3 regions of the Acidovorax sp. GW835-FHT14B10 genome follow, and region 3 is predicted to be linked to each of the others. Evidence: predicted binding sites of a transcription regulator. Region 3 holds the regulator's gene; each other region holds the start of a gene.
The links. Region 3 encodes FNR, which switches genes on or off when oxygen is low (the NO sensors DNR and NnrR bind a similar motif). Its sites were predicted from a motif close to TTGATNNNNATCAA; they were not measured.
Positions count from the first base shown of each region.

Region 1: mhpA (bifunctional 3-(3-hydroxy-phenyl)propionate/3-hydroxycinnamic acid hydroxylase MhpA) is a predicted target of FNR. The motif match lies at 1,705-1,718, and genes of this name have one in related genera.
Region 2: AC1Q5S_RS08795 (type IV pili methyl-accepting chemotaxis transducer N-terminal domain-containing protein) is a predicted target of FNR. The motif match lies at 1,558-1,571, and genes of this name have one in related genera.

Region 1 covers NZ_JBXAGC010000021.1:15,540-18,810, reverse strand. Annotated here, with positions in the region: partial or broken gene AC1Q5S_RS15755 (IS630 family transposase) at 1-642, shown strand, start outside; gene AC1Q5S_RS15750 (DNA-binding transcriptional regulator) at 787-1,599, opposite strand; gene mhpA (bifunctional 3-(3-hydroxy-phenyl)propionate/3-hydroxycinnamic acid hydroxylase MhpA) at 1,825-3,271, shown strand, end outside.
Region 2 covers NZ_JBXAGC010000009.1:24,674-27,944, reverse strand. Annotated here, with positions in the region: gene mobA (molybdenum cofactor guanylyltransferase MobA) at 1-213, opposite strand, end outside; gene moaA (GTP 3',8-cyclase MoaA) at 366-1,502, opposite strand; gene AC1Q5S_RS08795 (type IV pili methyl-accepting chemotaxis transducer N-terminal domain-containing protein) at 1,695-2,531, shown strand; gene AC1Q5S_RS08790 (SDR family oxidoreductase) at 2,581-3,271, opposite strand, start outside.
Region 3 covers NZ_JBXAGC010000006.1:73,198-76,468, forward strand. Annotated here, with positions in the region: gene hemN (oxygen-independent coproporphyrinogen III oxidase) at 1-1,083, opposite strand, end outside; gene fnr (fumarate/nitrate reduction transcriptional regulator Fnr) at 1,274-1,996, shown strand; gene AC1Q5S_RS06705 (hypothetical protein) at 2,019-2,312, opposite strand; gene AC1Q5S_RS06710 (FixH family protein) at 2,369-2,641, opposite strand; gene ccoG (cytochrome c oxidase accessory protein CcoG) at 2,716-3,271, opposite strand, start outside.

The sequences.
Region 1 (3,271 bases), on a different contig from region 3:
GCCGATCCGATGTTCGTCGAGAAGGTGCGCGACATCGTCGGCCTCTACATGGATCCGCCTTTGATGGCCATGGTGCTGTGCGTGGACGAGAAGAGTCAGATCCAGGCGCTTGATCGCACGCAGCCCTTGCTGCCCCTTGCGCCCGGCATTGCCGAGCGGCACACCCATGACTACGAGCGTCATGGTACGACCACGCTGTTTGCAGCCCTGGATATCGCCACGGGAGCGGTCATCGGCGAGATGCACCGTCGCCACCGCAGCAGCGAATTCCTGCAGTTCCTACGAACCGTTGAAGCCAGAGTGCCAGCGGTGCTGGATATCCACCTGGTCATGGACAACTACGGCACACACAAGACGGCGTCGATCAGATCATGGCTGGCCCGTCATCCGCGCATTCACGTGCACTTCACGCCGACCTCGGCGTCATGGCTCAATCAGGTTGAGCGCTGGTTCGCAACGCTCACGCAACGCTGCATTCGCCGCGGCACACATCGCTCCACACGACAACTTGAGCAGGCGATCCGGGAGTACCTCGACATCAATAACGCCAAGCCGAAGCCTTTCGTTTGGTCCAAGACCGCCGATGACATCCTCGCCAGCATTGAGAGGTTTTGTCTGCGAACTTCTAACTCACCACACTAGTCTGTGAAACAGTAAACGCGATAGCTCGGCACAAATGCTCCCTGACGGAGAGGCTTGCTGCAGTCGCCTTTTCTACCCTTCACCTTGCCACTGGCTTCGATCGTCAAGTCAATTGCCAGCAGATCATTTTCCTGACATCGTCGCTCATTCCAGCCACGCGCGGCTGGACTTGCCAATATGCGCCGCCAGTGCCCCCAGCGCCGGCACAAAGCGCATTTGCAGTTCTGCAGGCGCCACGGCGGCTTTCGGGAACACCATGTTGAGCACACCGAGCAGACGCTCTCCGCTGCGCAGCGGCACAGCCACCGCCGCAAAGTGCTGCTCGCGAACCCACTCGCCATCGTTGTAGGCATAACCCCGCTGCTGCGTTTCGCGCACTGCCTCGGCTACCGCAGCCCGGTCCCTTGCCATCACTCCGATCCAGTCATCGCGCTGGCCAAGCATCGACAGCAGGGCCTCGCGCTGCTCCTCCGAGCATGCCGCAAGATAGGCCCGCCCCAGCGCCGTCACAAACACCGGCATCTTCTCGCCGATCATGGCGCGGTGCTGCGACAGCGCGCTGAATCGGTGGGTTGACTCGCGCACCACCATGAAGCCTGACTCCATCGTGCCCAGATCGCAGGGCCACAGCAGCTTGCGCACCGAGGCGCGCATCAACGGCGCTGCAACCTGCTCCACCCATGCCTCGTCCTCAAATCCCTCGCTAAGGCGACGCACCTCAAACGTGAGGTAGTACTGCCCTTCACGTTCACCGCGTCGCACAAAACCCTCGGTGCGCAAGGTTTCCAGCAGCCGCTTGACGGTGGTGCGATGCATGCCGCAGACCTCGGCCAATTCAGTCGTTGTGGCCATGCCGCCCGAGGCGCTGTTGAGTGCCTTGAGCACATCCAGCCCACGCGCCAGGCTGCGCACATCTTTGTATTGGGATTCAACGGCCACAGGCCTGTGTTGCGGCATGGATCGATCTCCAAAACGATGGTTGGCGGCGAAAAACGGGGCACACCATGCAAAACAAGGGATAACCCCAGTATTTGGGTGCACCAGGTGCACGCAGTTTACGCTTTGATCTAGCGCAAACACAATCGCTTCAACTTGCGCTAGCCGTCCCCTGCGTTCATGACGCAAGCCACCGGGCTTCAGGTCCCGTGTGTTTCAACCGTTACATCCACAGGAGCAAGGCCCATGGCCACGAAAGTCCACAAGACAACCGCCGAATTCGATGTCGACGTCATCATCGTCGGTGCAGGCCCCGTCGGCCTGACCATTGCCAACACGCTCGGCGTGGCCGGCGTACCTTCGCTGTTGATCGAAAAGCTCGACAAGATCATCGACTACCCGCGCGCAATCGGAATCGACGACGAGTCCTTGCGCACGCTGCAGACTGCGGGCCTGGTGGACCAGGTGCAGGCGCACATCACACCTGACCACTGGATGCGCTTTTTTACTGCCAGCGGCAAGTGCTTCGCATCCATCGAACCGCGCACCGACGAGTTCGGCTGGTCGCGCCGCAATGCGTTCATTCAGCCACAGGTGGATGAAATCCTGTACCGGGGCCTGCAGCGCTTCAAAGACACACGGGTTCTGTTTGAGCAGTCGGTCACCGACATCACTCAGGACGCCGAGGGCGTCACGCTCACGCTCGAAGACAGCAAGGGCCAACCGCGCACCTTGCGCGCACGCTATGTGGTGGCATGCGACGGCGGCAACAGCTTCATCCGCCGCGCACTCAACGTGCCATTTGAAGGCCGCACCAAGCCCAACCAGTGGATTGTGGTCGATGTACGCAACGACCCGCTGGGAACGCCCCACATTGACATGCATTGCGACCCCGAGCGCCCTTACGTTTCGGCGGCACTTCCGCACGGCATACGCCGCTTTGAATTCATGGTGATGCCCGGAGAGACCGAAGAAGAACTCTCCAAGCCCGAGAACCTGGCCAAGCTCATGCGCAAGGTCGTCGCCGATCCGGACAGTGTGGATTACATCCGCAAGCGCGTCTACACCCACAACGCCCGCCTGGCCTCCACCTTCCGCGTGGACCGGGTGCTGCTGGCCGGTGACGCTGCACACATCATGCCGGTGTGGCAGGGCCAGGGCTACAACAGCGGCATGCGCGATGCCAGCAACCTCGCATGGAAACTCGCCTGGGTTGCCAAGGGCCTCGCCGGCGACGCCCTGCTGGACACCTATGGCGACGAGCGCCGTGACCACGCCCGCTCGATGATCCACCTGTCCGAGGTGGCTGGCGACATCTTCGCCCCCGAAAGCCACACCGCCGCCAAGGTTCGCGACACCGTGATGCTGGCTCTCAACGCCGTGCCGCCGGTCAAGCAGTACTTTGCAGAAATGCGCTTCAAGCCCATGCCCCGCTACGAGCGCGGCGTGGTGGTGTTGCCCGAAAAAGGCGAGAGCCAATCCATCCTGGGAGGTTTGCTCAACCGCTCGGGCGACCACCCGCTGGGCCGCCTTCTGGGCCTGATGGCCGAGAAGAAGGAATCGCCCCTGGGCCGCCTTCTCAATGGCTTTGAGGTGCCGCTGGAGACGCCCGTAGGCCGCATGTTCATCCAGCCGCGCGTGACCACCGAAACCGGGGAAACCGTGCGCCTGGATGACGTGATCGGCCTGAACT
Region 2 (3,271 bases), on a different contig from region 3:
GTCGGGCCATACGGGTGCGCCAAAGGCCTCGTAGGCGGCCAGGTTGCGGTTGGCATTGACCATGGTGGCCCCCACCTGCATCTGCAGGCGCATCAGCGTGTGCAGTGCCAGCGGCAGGCCGCGAAAATTCTGCAGGCCCTTGTCGACGCCGCCCATGCGGGAGCCGCGACCGCCGGCCAGCACGAGGCCGGTGATGTCTTTCGTTTCAATCATGTCTTTGATGGTCGTTGCCGATTCAGTGAGCGCGGCCCAGGCCAGGGCAACCCAGCAAGGGCCGCCCCGCAGCGAGGGCTGTGTCTCCCTGCCCGCGCGCAGCGCAAGAGAGTGGGGGGAAGCGGCGAAGTCGCTCCGGGGATGGTTTCATCTCATCCGCCGATGTAGCTCATCTCCACCCGGCGCGCGCCCTGCGTGGTGTCGGCCGGCAGGCTGCTGCGCAGCTCCGAATACCGGTCGGTGCGCTGCTGCCAGATGGGCGCGATGGCCGATGCAATGGCCTCGTCGCTGGCGCCGCCGCGCAGCAGGCTGCGCAGGTCGTAGCCCTGGGTGGCAAAAAGGCACAGGTACAGCCGGCCTTCGGTGGAGAGGCGCGCGCGGTTGCAGTCGCCGCAGAAGGCCTGGGTCACGCTGCTGATCACGCCCACTTCGCCCAGGGTCGGGTCGTGCTGGCCTGCAGCGTTGGCGTAGCCCCAGCGCTCGGCGGTTTCGCCGGGGCTGGTGGGGCTGAGCTGCACCAGCGGCAACTCTGCGCGCAGGCGCCCGATCAGTTCGGCGGACGGCAGCACCTCGTCCATGCGCCAGCCGTTGGTGGCGCCCACGTCCATGTATTCGATGAAGCGCAGCGTGGTGCCCGTGCCGCGAAAGTGGCGCGCCATGGGCAGGATTTCGTGGTCATTGGTGCCGCGCTTGACCACCATGTTCACCTTGATCTGCGACAGCCCCGCCGCGTGCGCCGCCTCGATGCCGGCCAGCACATCGGCCACCGGAAAATCCACATCGTTCATGCGGCGGAACACCGCGTCGTCCAGGCCGTCGAGGCTCACGGTCACGCGGTTCAGTCCCGCATCCTTGAGGGCCCGCGCCTTGCGGGCCAGCAGCGAGCCGTTGGTGGTGAGCGTGAGGTCGGGCGCGGTGCCGTCCACCGTGCGCAGCCGGGCCAGCTGGGCCACCAGTTCTTCGAGGTTCTTGCGCAGCAGGGGCTCGCCCCCGGTCAGGCGGATCTTGCGCACACCGTGGGCCAGAAACAGCCGCGCCAGCCGCGTGATCTCCTCAAAGCTCAGCAGCGCGTTGTGCGGCAGGTAGGCATGGTCCTTGTCGAACACTTCCTTGGGCATGCAGTAGTTGCAGCGGAAGTTGCAGCGGTCGGTCACGCTGATGCGCAGGTCGCGCAGCGGACGGCCCCGGGTGTCGGTCAGCAGGCCGGTGGGGGCGGCGGCCTGCGCGGGCACCCTGGCCGCCAGGGCGGCGATGCGTTGGTCCACCAGAGGAATCACACGTTCAGACATGGGGTGATTCTGCCGTATCGGCCCCGCAATTGATGGCATGCCCCTGCTGGCGAGGTTGACGGAGGTCAATGGAGCGGGTCAACGCGGGTTCATCCCGCCAATGTCCGGCGAATGGCAGTTGCTTGACATGGCGCAGGGGTCGCAGGTGGTGCGTCACAACAATCGCTGCACACAAAGTTTCAAGGAAATGACATGACGAATGCGAGGTCGATTGCGCAAGCGCTTCCCTGCCAGCGCCGGGTGGCCGTGCAGTGGGTGGCGGCAGGCATCCTGCTGCCCACCTGGGCCGGTGGGGCCCAGGCGCAAATGGCACTGTCGGGGGCCATCAACCATGCGGGATGGTTTAGGGCACTGTCGCAGCGCATGGCCAAGGCGTATTGCCAGCAGTATTTGCAGGTGCTGCCCGAGGCTGCCAGGGACGTGCTGGGCCATGCGCGCAAAAGGGTGCAGCAGGGATCTGGCGAGCTGGCGCGCGGGCTGCAGTCGGGCCAGTGGCCCGCCGAAGTGGCGCGGCAGCTGGACGAGGTGCAAAAGCAGTTTGCACTGCTCGACCAGTTGACAGCGGCGCCCACGTCGCGGGCGGCCGTGGCGGCGGTGTCCGAGCAGTCCGACCGTACGTTGCTGGTGGCCCAGGCGGTGACCGAGTCCATCGAAAAGATGGCACGGGTGGCCAGTGTGCGGCTGGTGAACCTGGCCGGGCGCCAGCGCATGCTGTCGCAGCGCCTAGCCAAGAACTATTTTCTGGTGGCCGCCAAGGCGGACACCAAGCTGGTGCACGCGCAACTGGCGGCAGACGCCGCCGATTTCCGGCAGGCCATGCAGACCCTGATGGCCGCACCGGTCTCCACGCCCGCCATTCGTGGCGAGCTGGAACTGGCGGCCCCGCAGTGGGTGTTTTTTGAGGCGGCCCTGCGCCGGCCCGCCGACGAGCAGGGGCTGAGCGCGGTGGCCACCACCAGCGAACGCCTGCTGAGCGTGATGGACCGGCTCACCGGCCTGTACGAAGCCGCCTTCCGCGAGGTGCTGTAGCCAGGGGCTTGCCGGCAGCGCCGTCCGGGGTGGGGGCTGTGGTGTGCCGCTACACGCAGCGCGCCCCATCCACCTCGATGCACACGCCGCTGATGAAGGCGGCCTCGTCGCTGGCCAGGTACAGCGCGGCGTTGGCCACATCGAGCGCCGTGGAAAAGCGGCCCAGCGGAATGGTGGTCAGAAACTTGGCGCGGCGTGCTTCGTCCACCGGGCCGCCCGCAAACTCGGCGGCCAGGCCCGTGTCGGGATTGAACACGGGGTTGATGCAGTTCACGCGGATGTTGTCGGGGCCCAGCTCGGCGGCCATCGACTTGCTGGTGGTGATGACGGCGCCCTTGGAGCCGTTGTACCAGGTCAGGCCCGGACGGGGGCGCAGGCCCGCCGTGGAGGCAATGTTGATGAAACTGCCGCCGCCGCCCAGCCGCATTGCGGGCACGGCGTGGATGGCCGAGAGGTAGATGCTCTTGACGTTGATGGCATAGACCTTGTCGAACTCGTCCTCGCTCACTTCCAGCATGGGGCGGTTGCGGTGCGTCCAGCCGGCGTTGTTCACCACCACGTCCAGCCGGCCATGCAGGCGCATGGCTTCGTCGACCAGGGCCTTGACCTCGGCCGATTGCGTCACGTCGGCCTGGAAGAAGGCCGCCGTGCCGCCCGCCGCGATGATCTCGGCCACCACGCGCTGGCCACCGGCTTGGTTGATGTCGTTGACGATGACCTTGCCGCCTTCAGCGGCCAGG
Region 3 (3,271 bases):
CACCACGGGCAACCGCCCCTGATCCAGATGGTCGTAGTACTCCTCCAGCGACTTGGCGTTCTGGCTGTAGGTCGCGCCCACCCGGCCGATCGCGGATACGCCCAGGCCGATGAGATCGCAGTCGGGCTGGGTGCTGTAGCCCTGAAAATTGCGGTGCAGGCGCCCCTGCCGCTTGGCGACCGCCAACGCATCCGTAGGCAAGGCAAAGTGGTCCATGCCTACATAGACGTAACCGGCATCAATAAAGGCGTCCAGCGAACGCGAAAGCATGGTCACCTTGGCTGATGCAGCGGGCAATTCTGTCGAGATGATGCGCCGCTGCGGCTTGAAACGATCGGGCAAATGGGCGTAGGCATACAAAGCGATTCGGTCGGGGCGCAATTGGGCCACCTGTGCCAGCGTGCGATCAAACGACTCGGGGGTCTGGCGCGGCAGCCCGTAAATCAAATCCACATTGACCGACTCAAAGCCCAGCGCACGAGACGCTTCCACCAGCGCAAACACCTGCTCTGCGGGCTGAATGCGGTGCACCGCCTTCTGAACCTCGGCATCAAAATCCTGCACACCGAAGCTCAATCGATTGAAGCCCAGTTCCGCCAGCACCGCCAGCCGATCCGAAGTGACCGTGCGAGGATCCACCTCGATGGAATACTCACCACCCGGCGCAAAGGTGAAACTGCGCCGCAGCGTTGCCATGAGCTGGCGCAGTCCGTCATCCGAAAGGAAGGTCGGCGTGCCGCCCCCGAGGTGCAACTGGCTGACCACCTGTCCGGTGCCGCAGTGGGCCGTGTGCAGATCAATCTCGCGGCTGAGGTAGCGCAAATACACGTCGGCACGGTCATGGTGCTTGGTGATGATCTTGTTGCAGGCACAGTAGTAGCACAACGATTCGCAAAACGGAATGTGGACATACAGCGACAGAGGCAGTGCCATGGCCGTAGCGCCAAGCCGGCGCTGTGACAGCGCCAAGACATAGTCCTCTTGCCCAAAAGCCTCCACAAACCGGTCAGCCGTGGGGTAGGAGGTATAGCGCGGTCCTGGTATGTCAAAACGGCGCAGAAGTTCTGGGGTAACAGAGGTCATGGGAAAATATCCTTGCGTGCATTGATACTGTGCCGTACCCTTTGATCCACGTCCTTGACTTTAATCAAGAAGACGAATGGGCACAGGAGGGACAATTTGATTCAAGTCAGCCACCACGCGTGCACTGCGGGACAATGGAGTCCCAGCAGATACAAGCCAATTACCCTGACCTGTCCAGGTCCCAGTGCCCATGAACCCGCAATCCATCAAAGTCGCCTGCTCCAACTGTAACCTGCGAGAACTGTGCATGCCCGTAGGCCTGAACGAGCAGCAGTTGCAACGCATTGACGATATCGTGGCAGTGCGGCGAAAAATCAAGCGGGGAGGTACTCTCTTTCGCAATGGAGAGTCGTTTACTTCTCTCTATGCCATTCGCACCGGGTTTTTCAAGACCTGCGTCGCTACCGAAGATGGGCGCGACCAGGTCACAGGCTTTCAGATGGCGGGTGAAATCATTGGACTCGATGGCATCGTCAACGACCATCACACCTGTGACGCAGTCGCCCTCGAAGATGCCGAAGTGTGTGTCATGCCCTTTGATCGCATCGAAGAACTATCGCGCGAAGTCACGGCGCTGCAACACCACGTTCACAAGATCATGAGCCGGGAAATCGTTCGTGAACACGGCGTGATGCTTTTGCTGGGCAGCATGCGCGCAGAAGAGCGCCTGGCTGCGTTCCTGCTCAACCTGGTGCAACGCCTGCATGCCCGTGGGTTCTCGCAGTCCGAACTGGTATTGCGAATGACACGGGAAGAGATCGGCAGCTACCTTGGACTCAAGCTGGAGACGGTCAGCCGCACGTTCTCGAAGTTTGTGGAAGATGGCACGGTGGAAGTCAAACAACGCCATGTCCGCATTCTGGACACCGATGCACTCAAGCGCATTGTCAACAACCAGCAGGCTTGTCACTGATCGCTGTTCAGGTATTTAACCGTCACGGGCATGACGATGCCTTGCGACAATCGCCCGGTCGAGCATCCGGAGGCACGGGGCAGCGGTTGAGTTCAAAGGGGGACATGGAGAGCAGCGTCGTCAGCGCGCTGGCAGCCATGGTAATGGTCCAGAACGCAAAGAACGCAAGGGTATAGACCCCCTGGCGAGACAGTGTCAATGGTTGACCGAACCAATGAAGATCCTGTGGATCCACCATGGCGAAAACCAGCATTTCCAGGATCCCGGCCACCAGAAAAGCGGGCCAGGCAATCCACATCAGGCGTTGTGTCCACATCGTGTGTTTCCTTGGGGTTGCGGAGGGCGTGTGCATGCGACCAGTTGGACTCTGGTTCAGCGAGGCTGATCTACGGCAGGTGTTGCCGCATGGTTGCGGCCCTTGAGCGCAGGGGCCAAGCTTTTCTCTGGCTGTGCCAGCGTCTGGTTGATCTCCATCCCCTTGCGGTAATAGTCCTCCTCGACGACGGGGTCCGGCCGACTCATGGCAAGCCACAACGTAATGAAGCCGGCAATCACCACAATGACCGGTCCGGCAATCACCAGCCAGACATGCCCAAACTTCCACCATGGCCGGGGTTCGGGAGTAATAACGGGGCTGGTTGGCATGAAAACTCCTCAGGTATCAGCATACAGACCACAAGACGCCATGCAGCGCCCAGCGTGACCTTCATTCAATTGACTCAGCGTGGCACCAGGAATATGGATTTCTCACTCACCTTGCCGCTGCTTTCCAGTGCAGATATGTCGAAATGAATCGCATGGGAACCAGGGGCCGCAGATCCATACGGGATCTGCAGCCGCACCGCTACCCAACGGGATTCTGCGGCACCAATGTCAACCTCCTGCTCTGACGCCACTTCCATGCCATCCAGCCCGCTCGCAGTAATGCGGTAGCGCTGCGCAGCCTCTGTGGCATTCATGATCTGCAGTCGATAGACATTTTCAAGCTTGCCTCCCGCAACAATGCGGGACAAGGCGGCACGGTCACGCACGATGTCCACCTTCAGGGGGGTACGCGTGGTCAGGCTCGCCAGCATGCCCACGCACAAAGCCACCAGAACCGCGGTGTAGATGAGCACGCGAGGACGCAAGACATGTCGCCAGATTTGCGACTGAGTCCAGCGATGCAGAACACCATTCTGGGTTGAATACCGTATCAACCCTCTGGGGTAATGCATCTTGTCCATCACGGTATTGCAGGCATCCACGCAAAGACCGCAGCCAATGCATTCATAT